3 regions of the Glutamicibacter sp. FR1 genome follow, and region 1 is predicted to be linked to each of the others. Evidence: riboswitches for the same ligand, from Rfam matches in the RefSeq annotation. Region 1 holds a riboswitch; each other region holds the start of a gene.

Region 1 (5,049 bases):
CTCGTGCCAGAGCTGCAGATTGTCCAACTGCAGATCCGGCCGGTTCTTCCCGGACGCGGGACTGTCCACGTCCTGGCCGATGAGGATCTCCGGCTTATGCTTGCGCAACTCGTCAATGGCCTTGTTCCGGGCAATGCGCACCAGCCACGCCAGGACATTGGCATCATCTGGCAGCTGCGGGTACGCCTTGAGCGCGGCGAGGAAGGTTTCGGACCAGGCATCTTGCGCGCGGTGCTCATCCAGCAGAGCGCGGCAAACACGCAGGACGTTCAGTCCATAGTCTTGGACTATCCGCTCGAATGGTGCTTGCATGCCTCTCCTGGGATTTCGCGACCTGCTGGCCCCTCACCGTGTAAACGCAACGGCCACCTGTTCTGTGAGGTGCGAATGAAGAATTTTTTCATTCACCCCGCTGCCGCACGGATTCCTAGAATGCCACCAGGTCAGATTCACCGGCGAGCTGCTCGAGCCGGGCCAAATCCACGTCGATAATCTCTCCATTCTCCACGCCTTGGGCTTGCCTGGTTCCTGCCAAGGCGTCGCGAATGGTGCGCATGGTGGCGCCATGGCTGACAATCATGATCTTGCGCCCGGCATGCTTGCTGGCTAGGCCCATCAGCGCCGGCACCGCGCGGTTCAAGATGTGCGCACGCGGCTCAACCTGCTCTGCGGCGGCAGCCGATTCCTCGTCGCTGACTTCCGCCATGATCCGGCCTTCCAGCGGGCCGAAACCGCGTTCGATGAGTTCCGGAACTGCGTTGCCCGTCGCTGCCCCGATCTGCTGGGCGATCAGGACGGCAGTTTCCTGGGCACGCACCAAGGGGGATGCCAGAATCAGCGAAAAGTCTTGGCCGATGAGCTTGCGCCCGACCTCGCGAGCTTGCTCGCGTCCGGTTTCGTTCAGCGGGATGTCGGTTTGCCCCTGCAGTCGGCCTGCAAGGTTCCAATCGGTCTGCCCGTGTCGAACCAGTACCAGCGAAGTATCCATGGCTCCAGCCTACCGGTGCCATAGATGTCGAAGAATCTCCGATCACAGGCCCGATACGCAACGTTACGACTCATAGTTGGGTCACGAACGGTCATGTTGCGAAGATTATTACACCATCCCGAGCGGCTGAGAGATCTGGTTCGATGACGCCGCAGCAACCTGCCACATCCGGTGGTTACGGTGCTACCGCCAGAAACGATGCAGCCGCTTACCCGTTGGAGAACGGCAGGAAGCGACATTGATTCCGGGATTCCTGCCTCGATCGCGGCCCGCCCTGCGGTGCACGTGAAACCCCCGTCGACAAGGAGTCGCAAGCCACCATGGCAGATCACAAGTTTGGATTCCGCACCCGCGCCCTGCATGCCGGAGGCACCCCCGATGCCGAGCATGGCTCACGCGCAGTGCCCATCTACCAGACCACGTCGTTCGTGTTCAAAGACGCTGACGATGCGGCCAACCTCTTTGCCCTGCAGAAGTACGGCAACATCTACTCGCGCATCGGCAACCCGACCGTGGCGGCCTTCGAAGAGCGCATGGCTTCGCTGGAAGGCGGCATCGGCGCGGTAGCCACCGGATCGGGCATGGCCGCGGAATTCGTCACCTTCGCGGCGCTGGCCCAGGCCGGCGACCACATTGTCGCCTCCTCGAAGCTCTACGGCGGCACCATCACCCAGCTGGATGTCTCGCTGCGCCGCTTCGGCGTGGACACCACCTTCATCGACTCCAACGATCCGGCCGACTTCGAAGCCGCAATCCAGGAGAACACCAAGGCCGTCTACACCGAGGTGGTGGCCAACCCGTCCGGCGACATCGCCGACCTGAAGGGCCTGGCCGAAGTCGCGCACCGCCACAACATCCCGCTGGTCGTGGACTCGACGCTCACTCCCCCATACATCCTTCGCCCCATCGAGCACGGCGCGGACATCGTGATCCACTCGGCCACCAAGTTCATCGGCGGGCACGGCACCACCCTGGGCGGCGTGGTCATCGAGTCGGGCAAGTTCAACTGGGGCAACGGCAAGTTCCCCACCATGACCGAACCGGTAGCCAGCTACGGCAACGTCTCCTGGTGGGACAACTTCGGCGAATACGGCTTCCTGACCAAGCTGCGCAGCGAGCAGCTGCGCGACTTCGGACCGTCGCTTCCGGCCCAGTCGGCATTCCAGCTGCTGCAGGGTCTGGAGACCCTTCCGCAGCGCATGGACAACCACCTGTCCAACGCCAAGCAGGTCGCCGCCTGGCTGGAATCCGATGAGCGCGTGACCTACGTGAACTACGCAGGCCTGGATTCCCATCCGCAGCACGAGCAGGCCAAGGAGCTGCTGCCCCTGGGCGTCGGCTCGGTCTTCAGCTTCGGAGTGAAGGGCGGACGCGAAGCCGGCGCCAAGTTCATCGAGGCGCTGCAGCTGGCCAGCCACCTGGCCAACATCGGCGATGCCCGCACCCTGGTGCTGCACCCTGCCTCCACCACGCACCAGCAGCTGAGCGCCGAGCAGCTGGTCTCCGCTGGCGTGCCAGAAGATCTGATCCGCTTGTCGGTGGGCCTGGAAGACGTCGAAGACATCCTCTGGGATCTGGACCAAGCGCTGGCCGCTTCGCAGGAAGCTGCCGCCGGTTCTGCCGCGCAGTTCGAAGCACCGGCTTATGACGGTTCCGCCTGCGCCTTGCCAACCGCTTCGAAGGGAGCAAACTAATGACTGCAGTTGAAACCACCTGGGAAGGCCCGGGAGCCGCGCAGCGCCTGGAGATCCTGAGCGAGACGAAGACCATCGCCATTGTCGGCGCTTCGAACAAGCCGTCACGTGCCAGCTACTTCGTGGCCACCTACCTGCTCTCCTCCTCACGGTACAAGGTGTACTTCATCAACCCGGTACTCGACGAGATCCTGGGCCAGCCGGTGTACAAGTCGCTCGCCGATCTTCCGGAGACCCCGGATCTGGTGGAGGTCTTCCGCAAGCATGATGACCTGCCCGGCGTGCTGGACGAGGCCCTGGCCGTGGGCGCGAAGACCCTGTGGCTGCAACTGGGTTCCTGGCACGAGGAAGTGGCCCATCGCGCCGAGGCCGCGGGCATGAACGTGGTCATGGACCGCTGCGTGAAGATCGAGCACGCCCGCTTTCATGGCGGTTTGCGCCTGGCCGGATTCAACACCGGCGTGATTTCCTCGAAGCGACAGGTCCTCGCCTAGGAAGTCCGGAGCTCCACATAATGGGTGCATGCAGCATTCCGCTGCATGCACCCATTACGTGTTCGGAACAGGTCCAGAGTTTCCGTGCAGGCCGACGGACTGGGCTTGTCCCGCGGCTCATTCGACAGGAACGTACAGTTCACCTGCGCAATCATGCGCGATGCAATTTCCTCGCCTCCCCCGAAACCCACTTAAAACCAAATAAAACCAAGAATTCCCTAGATTTTCACTTGACGATGTCACGCAATCGGGCATAAAGTCATGGAAACACAGATCAATGTGTTGCAGGTCATGAGGAATTGCGGAGGCAAGAATGTTCGCCGAAGAACGACACCGGCTGATCGTTGGGCAGCTCGAAGCTGACGGGAAAGTAACCGTCGCCGAGCTCGCGCAGCGCTTCGACATTACCCGGGAAACCGTGCGGCGGGATCTGGCCCAGCTGGAGTCCGAGAACTACCTTCGCCGCGTCCATGGCGGAGCGGTTGCCATCACCGAGGCGAGCACTCGCGAGGAAAGCTACGTGGTGCGCACCGCCATCCATTCCGAGTCCAAGGCCCGCATCGCCCAGCGCGCACTGAGCCTGCTGCCGGTCTCCGACGCCTCGGTTGTCATCGACGCGGGAACCACCACGGAAATCCTGGCCGAGCGCATGCTCAAAAGCGCCGCGGGCAACGGCCTGGTGGTCCTCACCCATGCCCTGCCCATCGCCGCTGCCCTGGTCCACAGCCCGGATATCGCCTTGGAGCTGATCGGCGGGCGGGTCCGCGGCATCACCGGCGCCTCCAGCGGAGCGCGCACCGTGCAGGAATATTCCCAGTACCGGGCGGACATCGCCTTCATCGGCACCAACGGGCTGCATGCAGGATTCGGCCTGAGCACCCCGGACCCGCTGGAAGCCGCCGTCAAACGCGCCCTGGTCGCCAGCGCCCGCCGCGTGGTGCTGCTGGCCGACGGATCCAAATTCGACCAGGAAACCCTGGTCTGCTTTGCCCGGCTTGAAGACATCGACGCCCTGGTCACCGACCAGCAGCCCGGCGAGCAGCTCGCTGCCGCGCTGGAAGCGGCGGATGTCGAGGTGGTGATCGCATGATCATCACGCTCACCGCCAACCCGGCACTGGACAAGACCATCGAGCTGGGCGAGCCGCTGGCCCCCGGCGCCGTGCAGCGCGCAGTGGCCAGCCATGTCCAGGCTGCAGGCAAAGGCGTGAACGTCTCGCGCGCCATCGCCGCGGCCGGCGGCGCCACCCTGGCCGTGCTGCCCGGAGCCAGCACCGACCCGCTGATCACCGCGCTGGCCCACGACCAGCTGGCTCACCGGAACCTGCCGATCGCCGAAGCGCTGCGCACCAACACCACCCTGACCGAGCCCGATGGCACCACCACCAAGATCAATGAACCAGGTCCCGCCCTTGATGCCCAGCAGCTGGCCGAGCTCGGCGAGCTGGTCGCCGAAGCGGCCACCGGCGCCAGCTGGCTGGTGATGGCCGGCTCGCTGCCGCCGGGAGTTCCCGCCGGCTTCTATGCGCAGCTGACCGCAACACTGCGAGCGGCACTGGGCTCAAAGTGCCCGAAGATCGCCGTGGACACTTCCGGCGCACCGCTGCTCGAGCTCTTTGCCCACGGCCAGCAGCATATCCCTGACCTGGTCAAGCCCAACGCCGAGGAACTGGCGCAGCTGGCTGGCGGCTACAGCGAAGCGGCACTGGAAGGCTCCATCGAGCTGGCCGCCAGCTGCGCGCAGCAGTTGCTGGACCGGGGCGCCGGCGCGGTGCTGGCCACGCTCGGGGCACAGGGCGCGCTGCTGGTCACCAAGACCGGAGCCTGGCACGGAACGCACACCCCAATTACCCCGCGCAGCACGGTGGGGGCGG
Region 2 (5,049 bases), 650 kb from region 1:
GAGAACGTGCGCACCGTCGCTGCCCGGCATGACGCCATCGTTGCCGACATGTGGGCATTGCAGGAATTGCATCAGTCCCAGATGTGGGCGCCTGACCGCCTGCACTTCTCCCCCATCGGCCACCAGCGCATTGCCGCCATGGCACTCGACTCGCTGAACGTCCCGCATCAGCTGGATACCGACATCGTTCCGGTCGTGGATGAGCGCAGCTGGCGCGAAGCACGCAAGGAGGATCTGCAGTGGGCCCGCGAGCATCTGGCGCCCTGGGTGCTGCGCCGCCTGCGCCACCAGTCCTCCGGTGACGGCATCACCCCGAAACGGCCTTCGGCTAAGCCGTTCGCAGATGCCAAGCCCAACGACTCGCTCGGTGCCGGCGACAGCGCCAAGTAGCAAGAAAGACTGAAGCGGTTCCGCCGATTACTGGCGGAACCGCTTCAGTCTTCAAAGGCTTGCCAAACTTCGCCCAGATTCTAGTCTCCGAAGACCAAGGTCCGAAGCACCCCATCCAGCTGCGTCGCATCGGTCAAGAATCCGTCATGGCCAATGGGCGAATCGATGTAGTGCACCGGCTTCGGCTTGGCCAGCGACGAGGCCAGCTTCACCGACTGCTCGGGGAAGTACAAGCGGTCGGTGGTAACCGCGGCAACCACCACGTTGACCTTCTCCAGGCGCGCCAGGGCGGCCTCCAGGGATTCATGGCCACGAGCAACATCGTGGCTCATCAGCGCCTCGGTCAGCACCAGATAGCTGTTCGCGTCGAAACGATTCACCAGCTTGCTGGCCTGATGGTCGAGGTAGCTTTCCACCTGGTATCGCCCGCGCGGCCCCTCCAGCTGGCCCGTCGGCTTCTCGCCATCCTGCGGATTGCGCGAGAAACGGGTTTCCAGCTCGGCCTCGGAGCGGTAGGTGATGTGGGCCAGGCGGCGAGCCAGGCCGAGACCGGCGTCAGGACGGGCATCGTTGCCGTAGTAATCGCCATTGCAGAAGTGCGGATCCAAGCGGATGGATTGGGTTTGCACCTGCGCAAAGGCAATTTGCTCGGCAGTCGCCTGGGCGCTAGAGGCCATCACGATCAGGTTCTTGACCTGCTCGGGGAACTCGACAGCGTATTCCAGCGCGCGGGCACCGCCCATCGAACCGCCGATGACCGCATGCCAGGATTCGATTCCCAGCTGCTTGGCCAGCCGCGCTTCGAGGCGCACCGAGTCCTTGACGGTGACGAAAGGGAATCTGGAGCCGTAGGGCAGGCCCTGCTCGTCCAAGGACGAGGGGCCGGTGGATCCATTGCAACCACCCACCATGTTGATGGACACGACAAAGTACTCGTTGGTGTCAACCGTGGCGCCGGGGCCAACGAAGCCTTCCCACCAGCCGGCGCTGTGCGAATCGCCTTGGGCGACGTGGGCGTCACCGGTGAGTGCATGCATCACCAGCACCGCGTTGGAGCCATCAGCTGCTAGCTTCCCCCACGTCTCGTAGGCCAGCACCACGTCGGGAAGGTATCCACCGAATTCAAAGTGGTACTCCCCCACGGAGCTACGGCGCAAAATGCCGTCTTGTCCGCCAGCGAGCTCTTCGGCGCGCAGAGTATCTTCAGTAGTCACAATGGATGGCATGCCTAGAGGGTTTCCTGCAATTCCTTGTTTTCAAGGGCCGCAACAGCTTCGAAGCCCAGCTCAAGATCGGCCAGGATGTCCTTGATGTTTTCCAGCCCGACGCTCAGCCGCACCAGTCCCGGGCTCACACCGGCGGCAATCTGCTCCGCTTCGGAGAGCTGGGCGTGGGTGGTGGAGGCCGGATGGATGACCAGCGAGCGCACGTCGCCGATGTTCGCGACGTTGGAGTGCAAGACCAGTGCGTCCACGAAAGCCTGTCCGGCTTCCGCGCCGCCCTCCAGCTCGAAAGCGATGATCGAGCCAGCGCCGTGATCGCTGTACTTCTGCGCGCGCTCATGCCACGGAGAGGACTGCAGTCCGGCGTAGGCGACCTTCTGCACTTCCTCGCGGGCTTCGAGCCAGTTGGCAACTTCCACTGCGTTCTGGCCGTGGCGCTCAATGCGCAGCGACAGGGTTTCCAGGCCTTGGGCGATCAAGAACGCGTTGAACGGCGCCACTGATGAACCCAGATCGCGCAGCAGCTGCACGCGTGCCTTGAGGATGTAGGCCAGATTCGCGCCGAGGATGCCGTTGACGCCCAGGTCGCGGGCGAAGACCAAGCCGTTGTAGGACTCGTCCGGGGTGTTAAATACCGGGAAGCGTTCGGCGTCCTTGGCGAAGTCGAAGTTGCCCGAGTCCACGATGACCCCGGCGATGGCGTTGCCGTGGCCGCCAAGGAACTTGGTGGCCGAATGGATCACGATATCGGCGCCCCACTCGATGGGGCGGATCAGGTATGGCGTGGCCAGGGTGTTGTCCACCAGCAGCGGCACGCCGGCTTCGTGGGCGATCTCCGAGATGCCCTCGATATCCAGCACGTCCTGCCGAGGATTGGAGATGCTTTCGCCGAAGAAGGCCTTGGTGTTCGGGCGCACCGCGGCACGCCATTCGTCCAGGTTGTCCGGGTCGGAGACGAAGCTGACTTCGATGCCCAAGCGCTTGAGCGTGTGCTTGAGCAGGTTCTGGGTTCCGCCGTACAGGCTCGGGCTGGCTACCAGATGGTCGCCGGCTTCGGCCAGGTTCAGGATGGCGAAGGTGGTGGCGGCCTGTCCCGAGGACAGCAGCAGCGCGCCAACGCCGCCTTCCAGATCAGCGATGCGGGTTTCCACGGCGTCGGTGGTCGGGTTGCCGATACGGGTGTAGATCGGTTCCAGTTCCTGCAACGCGAAACGGGCAGCGGCACTCTCTGCGCTCGGGAAGACAAAGGAAGTGGTTTGGAAAATCGGGAGAGCTCGCGCTCCGGTCGTCGGATCCGGGGTCTGGCCGGAATGGATCTGACGGGTTTCAAATGACCAGTTGTTGCTCATGGTTTCCTCCAAATAGCGTTTCATGACTATGGGGGTACGCCGCTGAAAAGACACCGACAGGAAGCACCGTATCGAAACGACTTCCAGGGGGTAACCCGCGCTTGTCCTTGATGCCTTGTGCGTTCAAGGGCCAGGTCTTCACCCGGGGCACCCCACCGCGGTTGGAGGGTTGCCGCCCAGTAAGCCGGGGCTTGTTACTGGGACTCATGACCTGCTATCAGTTTGCCCGAAAACCGAAGATCTTTGCAACGCAGTGGACCGGCATTGGACTCAATCGGTCATATTTCGCGAATTCCGCAGATTTTCCGCAGAGTATTCGATAACATCAGCGCACTTAGGGGAGCCTAAGTAGAGACTCGCATCACATGTTGCCATGATGGGCACATGATGAGGCTAGATCACGTAAGTTATGCTTGCGGCCCGGACGGGCTGCTGCCAACCGCTGAAAGAATCTCCGAGTCCCTGGGACTGGAATTCGTCAAGGGCGGCGTGCATCCACGATTCGGAACACGCAATGTCATCTTCCCGCTCAAGCATGGCCAGTACCTGGAAGTGGTTGAAGTCCTGAACCACCCGGCCAGCGACAAGGCTCCCTTCGGCCAGGCCGTTCGCGCCCGCTCGGACCTCGGCGGTGGCTGGATGGGCTGGTGCGTCTCGGTGGAGGATCTATCCAGCGCCGAAGACCGCCTGGGCCGCAAGTCAGTGCCTGGCAACCGCAAGTTCCCTGATGGCCGCGAACTGACCTGGCAGCAAATTGGCATCAAGGGCCTGATCGCCGACCCGCAGTGCCCATACCTAATCTCATGGGATGACGGTACTGAGGATCTGCATCCGTCCAAGTCGCTTGAACCGGTTGGTGCCATCAGCGAGATAGCCATCGCCGGTTCGCGCGAACGGGTGCTGGATTGGCTCGGCCAGCCGCAGAACGTCAATTTGGGAGCTGTCACCATGCAATATGAAGCTCCGAATGGCACTCCGGGCATCATGTCGGTAACCTTTGAAACCGAGTCCGGCACCGTGGTGCTGTAGGAAACTCGGAAACGAACGCAGGTAGGCGGGGACAATGGCGTCCCCACCTACCTTTTTCGTTAATGGCGTTTCAGTCGCTGGCGCAGGCCTTCGGGCACTACTGGCCGATTCCGATGGCAGGCCCAATCAGCGCGTAGCCGACGAAGCCGATAGCATCGAGCAGGAAGTGGGCGATGACCAGCGGCATCACCCGGCCGTACTTCTGGTACACCCAGCCGAAGACGATGCCCATGAGCATATTGCCGATCATCGGCCCCACGCCCTGGTAGAGGTGGTAACTGCCGCGGAGCACTGCAGAACCGATAATGGTGCTCCACAGTCCCAGCTTCAGCTTCTTGGCATAGGTGAACAGGAAGCCGAGCATCAGCACTTCTTCGAGCACTGCATGGCGTACAGCCGACAGCAGCAGCACGGGGACGCTCCACCAATAATCACCGAGATTGGCTGCTGACAGTGCTGTGGTGACGCCCAGTGCCCGTCCGGCAGCATAGACGCCCAGCGTCCCGATGCCCATGGCCAGGAACAGCCCCGCCCCGAGCATCGTGTCCTTGCCCGGACGTCGCATGTCGAAGCCGATGTCACGGATGGTTCGGCCGGTCGTGCGCTTCATCAGATAGAGTGCCAGCACCACGGGCACCAGCGCGAAGACAATGTCCAGAAGCTGGTAGGTGAAATCAAAGAACTCGCGTGTGCTCAGCGGGTTGTTCAGCGATGTCGTCTGATCACGCAACGGTGCCCTGGTGACTTTATCCGCAAAGCTCAGCAGCGAGTAGACCGCGCTCTGCCCCAAGGACAGGGCGAGAACCAAAATGATCTCGAACCTGAGGGTTCTGCGGGTTGCCGTCGGCTCAATTTGTTCAGCGTTCACGTTCTCGATCATAGGCCGATCTGGCTGTGCGCGTACTGAGTAGCCACGTGGCAAACCTGCGATAGCCTGAAGGTGAGACCACCAGCGAGCTGAACGAGAAGGGTACGAATGAGTCGTCCTGCCACCAGTGGAGAACTGCAAATCGCCCGCCAGCTCTGCCCCGATCTTTCGTGGGAAGATGCGGCCGTGA
Region 3 (5,049 bases), 300 kb from region 1:
CAGCGAGCGCTGATCCTGATGATTCCTGCTCGCCTGCGCGCTGCGCCTGCCGCTTTCCGGTCCGCCAGGCCAGCAGCCGGTTCGCACCGAAGTACAAGGCAGCGCCCACGATCACTCCGCCCAGCGTCGCACCAAGGCCACCGGTGCCATAGGCTTCGAGCACCAGTTCGAAGGCCAGTGCGCTGATCAGGACCCCGGCGCCGAAAGCCATGATTGCGCTGACCCAGACCTTGGGGATCTTCAACCACCAGGCAGCACCGGACCCCAGCAGCAGGGCGGATCCGGCCACGGTGCCCCAAAGCAAAGCCTGCAACGAAGCGAACATGGCACCCACTATAGCCAGCAATGAGCTGGCTTAGTAGGTGCCATATGAGTTCTGACTGGGACTAGCCCTCGTTGGACATGTTGTTGAAGCGCGAGTAGTGGCCCTGGAACGCTACGGTGATGGTCTTGGTCGGACCTGCACGGTGCTTCGCGATGATCACGTCGGCCTCGCCCGGACGGTTTTCCTTGTCATACACGTCGTCGCGGTGCAGCAGGATGACCATGTCGGCGTCCTGCTCGATCGAGCCCGATTCACGCAGGTCCGAGACCATGGGACGCTTGTCGGTGCGCTGCTCGGATCCACGGTTCAGCTGCGACAGGGCAATCAGCGGCACGTCGAGCTCCTTGGCCAGCAGCTTGAGGTTACGCGAGAACTCCGAGACTTCCTGCTGGCGCGATTCCACGCGCTTGCCCGAGCTCATCAGCTGCAGGTAGTCGAGGATGATCATGCGCAGCTCGTTGCGCTGCTTCAACCGGCGGCACTTGGCGCGGATTTCCATCATGGACATGTTCGGCGAATCGTCGATGAACAGCGGGGCTTCGTTGAGCCGGCCCATGGTCGTGGCGATCTTGGTCCACTGCGCATCTTCCACCGAGCCCTTGCGCAGGTCCTGCAGCTGGATGGACGCTTCGGCCGAGAGCAGGCGCATCGCGATCTCGTTGCGGCCCATTTCCAGGGAGAAGAACACGGTGGCCATGTTGTGCTTGATGGCAGCCGAACGGGCGAAGTCCAGCGCGAAGGTCGACTTGCCGACGGCGGGACGGGCAGCGATGATGATCATCTGGCCGCCCTTCAGGCCCTGGGTCAGCTCATCGAATTCGTAGAAGCCGGTGGGCACGCCGGTGATGCCATCGCCAGCGTTGGCCGCGTTTTCGATCTCGTCGACGGTGTCTTCGATGATGTCCGAGAGGCGCACGTAGTCCTCGCTGCTGCGGTTCTCGGCAACCTTGTACACCTCGGCCTGGGCTTCGTTGACGATTGCGTCGACCTCGCCATCGGGCGAATAGCCCATCTGGACAATGCGCGTACCGGCGTCAACCAGCCGGCGCAGCACTGCGCGTTCACGCACGATTTCTGCGTAGTACCCGGCATTCGCCGCAGTGGGAACCTGCTGGATGAGGTTGTGCAGGTAGGCAGCGCCACCCACGCGCGAGATTTCGCCGCGCTTGGTCAGCAAGTCGGCTACGGTGACCGCATCGGCTGGCTCGCCGCGGCCGTAGAGGTCAACGATTGCCTCGTAGATGGATTCGTGGGAGGGACGGTAGAAGTCGGTGCCGCGGATGGATTCAACGACGTCGGCAATCGCATCCTTGGAAAGCATCATGCCGCCGAGCACCGACATTTCGGCCTCGATATCCTGTGGCGGCTTGCGCCCTGCGTCGGATTCCCGTCCTTCGTAAACCGGCTCAGCACTCATTGCAGACACTTCCATCCCCTATTGACCCGCTGGGAAAATTCTCCTTGCCCTCATGGCAACGCTTCATCATGTCAGTCGATACGGACATTTAGCTGTAAAGCGCCTGTGGATATTTCTCTCCCGAAGCCAACACTAGGGCTGTTATTAACAGGCGTAAACCTCATTATCCACAGAATATGTGGATAACACACCGCTACCTGTGGACTCACCTGTTCACAGTCTGGGGAGAACCCTGTGGATTACCCCGCTCTATACACCGGTAACATCAATTGACTAGTCTGTTTGTATTTTCACACTTGTGGAAAGAAAGTTAATTCATTGAAGGTCACGCCAACCACATCGAGGTTATCAACACCCACAATCGCCCAGTTTCCGGGGTTTTCGCTCCTTTGTTCACATTTCCCCACACTTCATCCACAGTTTTGTGGATAACATTGTGGATACTGTTAAATTTGCAAAACCCTTAGTCACCACGGATTAATGTTCGCTATCAAGGCTCCGAGCCCGAAGTAGTTCACAACCAACAAGAATTTCACCGCTCAGGGCCGTGGATAACTTGATGTCGCCGAGGTGGCGTTGCGTGAATTTGAAGCCGTAACTGGGCTCTTGGCCCACTGCCACCGATTTACCCCGGCAATCAGCTGCAGTGGAAGTGCAATTACACGTCGAACTTGCCCGCAGTGCATGGGCTGCATGTAGTCCAGGGTTGCTGCCGGGGTGCCCGGAGATCAACAGGCATCGCGCCTAATTTTCCGATTGGCACAGGGATCAAGTGATTCCGCAGGCCTCGAAATCAAAAAAGCTTCGGCCAGATCGATATGTTGATCTGGCCGAAGCTATGGAAGTTCAGAAGAGCTTAGACGAGCTCGGGGACCGGCAGTGAATGGAAGCGCGAATCGTGGAAGATCTGCGGCGAGTGCTTCGAGATGCGGTGCCCGTGGACTTCCATCAAGATCACCCAGTGATCCCCCGCTTCGACCTCGTTGTAAATCGAGGTTTCCAGCCACAGCGTGGAGTCGTTAATGAACAGTGCGCCCTGTTCCGAGGAATAGGTGTCGATCCCGCGGAATCGGTCGCCGTTCTTCGACGCGATCTGAGCACACACTCCTTCATTGCGTTCGCTGAGCACCGAAACGCCGATGCGGCCAGCGTTGCGCAGCTTTGGCCACGTATTCGAGGATTTCTGCACGGCGAACATCACCAGTGCTGGCTCGAGGGAAACACCCACGGTAAATGACGAAGCCACAATGCCGGTTTTCTCGCCATCCAGTTCTGCACAGAGGGCGGCTACGCCTGACGGATGCTGAGCGAAAACCTTGCGCAGGGTCAACGGGTCAAGTTCAAGATTCAATGACATGGCTCGATTCCTTCGGGTCTTGCCCACCGCGCAATAATCCGCACGCCGGAGCTTCTTGATTCTCGAAGCCGCCAGCGTTGGAGTTCCACGCCGTGTGCGGTACTTGTTCCAGCACGTTTTCGCGTGGAACCGAATCCTCACCTGGAGCACCCCACTACCGTTGAGAGGGTTGCCGATCAGCAAGCCAGGGCTTATAGCTGATGCTCTTGATTCTGCTTAAAACAATATGGGTGATTACGAAGCAGCGTCAAACATTTTGCTTCGCAAATCGCAATATTCAACGAAACGTTCGATCCAATGCCTTGAAATGAACCTTTTAGCAGTCTTTTATTCGCCAAATCCACCTTGCCCGAGACCTTCGACGCAACTTTCATTACGGACCTTCTCCGGTCACGTTGCAGCGGAAGACCCGGCTCTACCCGTGGAACCGGAGGCCTGTCGCGAATTCACTACCGCTCACCGCAATGAAACTTGGTTTCTCCGCATGACGCTGAGGTTCATGGTACTATCGATCATGGAGTGCATTGAGTCACACTCCCTCTTATTGTTCTCCGTAACCATCGCTGACGATTGAGGAATAGCCACACCATGGTAGAGATTCAGGCAAACCATTCAGAACTGACCCCGCTGCGTTTCCTTGAGCGCACAACCGAGGCCTATCCGAAGAAGACCGCCGTCATCCATGGAACTCGCAGCTACACCTACGCGGAACTCGAAGCACGCGTGCACCGCTTTGCCCAGGCGCTGAAGGCGCGCATTGAACCGGGCGACCGCGTGGCCGTGCTGGCACCGAATACTCCCGAAATGCTCATGGCGCATTACGCCGTGCCGCTGGCTGGCGGCGTCCTCATTGCCCTGAATACCCGCCTTTCGGCCCACGAGCTGCAGTACATCATTGATCATTCGGCTGCCAAGCTGATGCTTGCCGACACCGAGCTGCTGGAGCATACGAAGACCCTGCGCCGGGAGAACCCGACGCTGGAAGCGCTCATTGAAATCACCGATGACCAGTACTCCGGACCGCGTCCCGAAGTGCAAGTCGACGCCACCTTGGACGAGTTGCTGGCAGAAGCCTCGGATGAGAAGCTTCCCTATGCCATTGCCGACGAGCGGGCGCCGATCACTCTCAACTACACGTCAGGCACCACCGGCAAGCCGAAGGGCGTGCTCTACTCGCACCGCGGCAGCTACCTGAATTCCTTGGGCGAAGCTCACCACCAGGGCTTCACCGCCAAGACCCGCTACCTGTGGACCCTGCCGATGTTCCACTGCAACGGATGGTGCACCCCATGGGCCGTCACCGCAGCGGGCGGAACCCACCTGTGCCTGCGCGGCGTGCGCGAGAATGCGGTCTGGGACGCCATCGAGAATCTTGGGACCACCCACCTGTGCGGCGCCCCGACCGTCTGCTCCATCATCGCCGACTCAGCCCGTGCCCATCAGCTTGATACGCCATTGCGGATCACCACCGCAGGCGCTCCCCCGTCCCCGGCCATCATCTCCAAGCTGCAGAATCTGGGCATCGAAGTAGTCCACGTGTACGGCCTGACCGAAGTCTATGGGCCGTACACGGTGTGCGAATATCAGGATGAGTGGGATGAGCTCGATGGGCCGGCCCGGGCAGCGAAGCTCGCCCGCCAGGGCGTTGGCATGATCACTGCCGAGTCCGCGCGCATTGTCGACGAGAACATGGACGATGTCCCCGCGGACGGGCAGACCATGGGCGAAATCGTACTGCGCGGCAATAACGTCATGATCGGCTACTACCGCGACGAAGCCGCCACCGCCCAAGCTTTCCATGGCGGCTGGTTCCACACCGGCGACCTCGGCGTCATGCACCCGGACGGCTACATCCAGGTGCGCGACCGGGCCAAGGACATCATCATTTCCGGCGGCGAGAACATCTCCACCATCGAGGTGGAACAGGCCCTCGCATCGCACCCAGAAGTG

Evidence for each region. A riboswitch is a leader RNA that binds a small molecule or an ion and turns the genes downstream of it on or off. The one in region 1 is predicted to bind S-adenosylmethionine.
Region 2: it holds a riboswitch for S-adenosylmethionine, as region 1 does, so the genes downstream of both, ACLQ8T_RS04240 (bifunctional o-acetylhomoserine/o-acetylserine sulfhydrylase) here and ACLQ8T_RS01275 (O-acetylhomoserine aminocarboxypropyltransferase/cysteine synthase family protein) in region 1, are expected to answer to the same signal.
Region 3: it holds a riboswitch for S-adenosylmethionine, as region 1 does, so the genes downstream of both, ACLQ8T_RS16150 (flavin reductase family protein) here and ACLQ8T_RS01275 (O-acetylhomoserine aminocarboxypropyltransferase/cysteine synthase family protein) in region 1, are expected to answer to the same signal.

Annotation. Positions count from the first base shown of each region.
Region 1 covers NZ_CP178602.1:242,191-247,239, reverse strand. Annotated here, with positions in the region: gene ACLQ8T_RS01285 (RNA polymerase sigma factor) at 1-312, opposite strand, end outside; gene ACLQ8T_RS01280 (histidine phosphatase family protein) at 428-988, opposite strand; SAM riboswitch class I at 1,099-1,210, shown strand; gene ACLQ8T_RS01275 (O-acetylhomoserine aminocarboxypropyltransferase/cysteine synthase family protein) at 1,309-2,682, shown strand; gene ACLQ8T_RS01270 (CoA-binding protein) at 2,682-3,176, shown strand; gene ACLQ8T_RS01265 (DeoR/GlpR family DNA-binding transcription regulator) at 3,490-4,266, shown strand; gene ACLQ8T_RS01260 (1-phosphofructokinase family hexose kinase) at 4,263-5,049, shown strand, end outside.
Region 2 covers NZ_CP178602.1:891,029-896,077, reverse strand. Annotated here, with positions in the region: gene ACLQ8T_RS04250 (SGNH/GDSL hydrolase family protein) at 1-390, shown strand, start outside; gene metX (homoserine O-acetyltransferase MetX) at 471-1,616, opposite strand; gene ACLQ8T_RS04240 (bifunctional o-acetylhomoserine/o-acetylserine sulfhydrylase) at 1,619-2,962, opposite strand; SAM riboswitch class IV at 3,055-3,174, opposite strand; gene ACLQ8T_RS04235 (VOC family protein) at 3,347-3,991, shown strand; gene ACLQ8T_RS04230 (CPBP family intramembrane glutamic endopeptidase) at 4,089-4,871, opposite strand; gene ACLQ8T_RS04225 (phosphotransferase family protein) at 4,968-5,049, shown strand, end outside.
Region 3 covers NZ_CP178602.1:3,349,991-3,355,039, forward strand. Annotated here, with positions in the region: gene ACLQ8T_RS16140 (ZIP family metal transporter) at 1-325, opposite strand, end outside; gene dnaB (replicative DNA helicase) at 387-1,742, opposite strand; gene ACLQ8T_RS16150 (flavin reductase family protein) at 2,599-3,099, opposite strand; SAM riboswitch class IV at 3,194-3,311, opposite strand; gene ACLQ8T_RS16155 (long-chain-fatty-acid--CoA ligase) at 3,688-5,049, shown strand, end outside.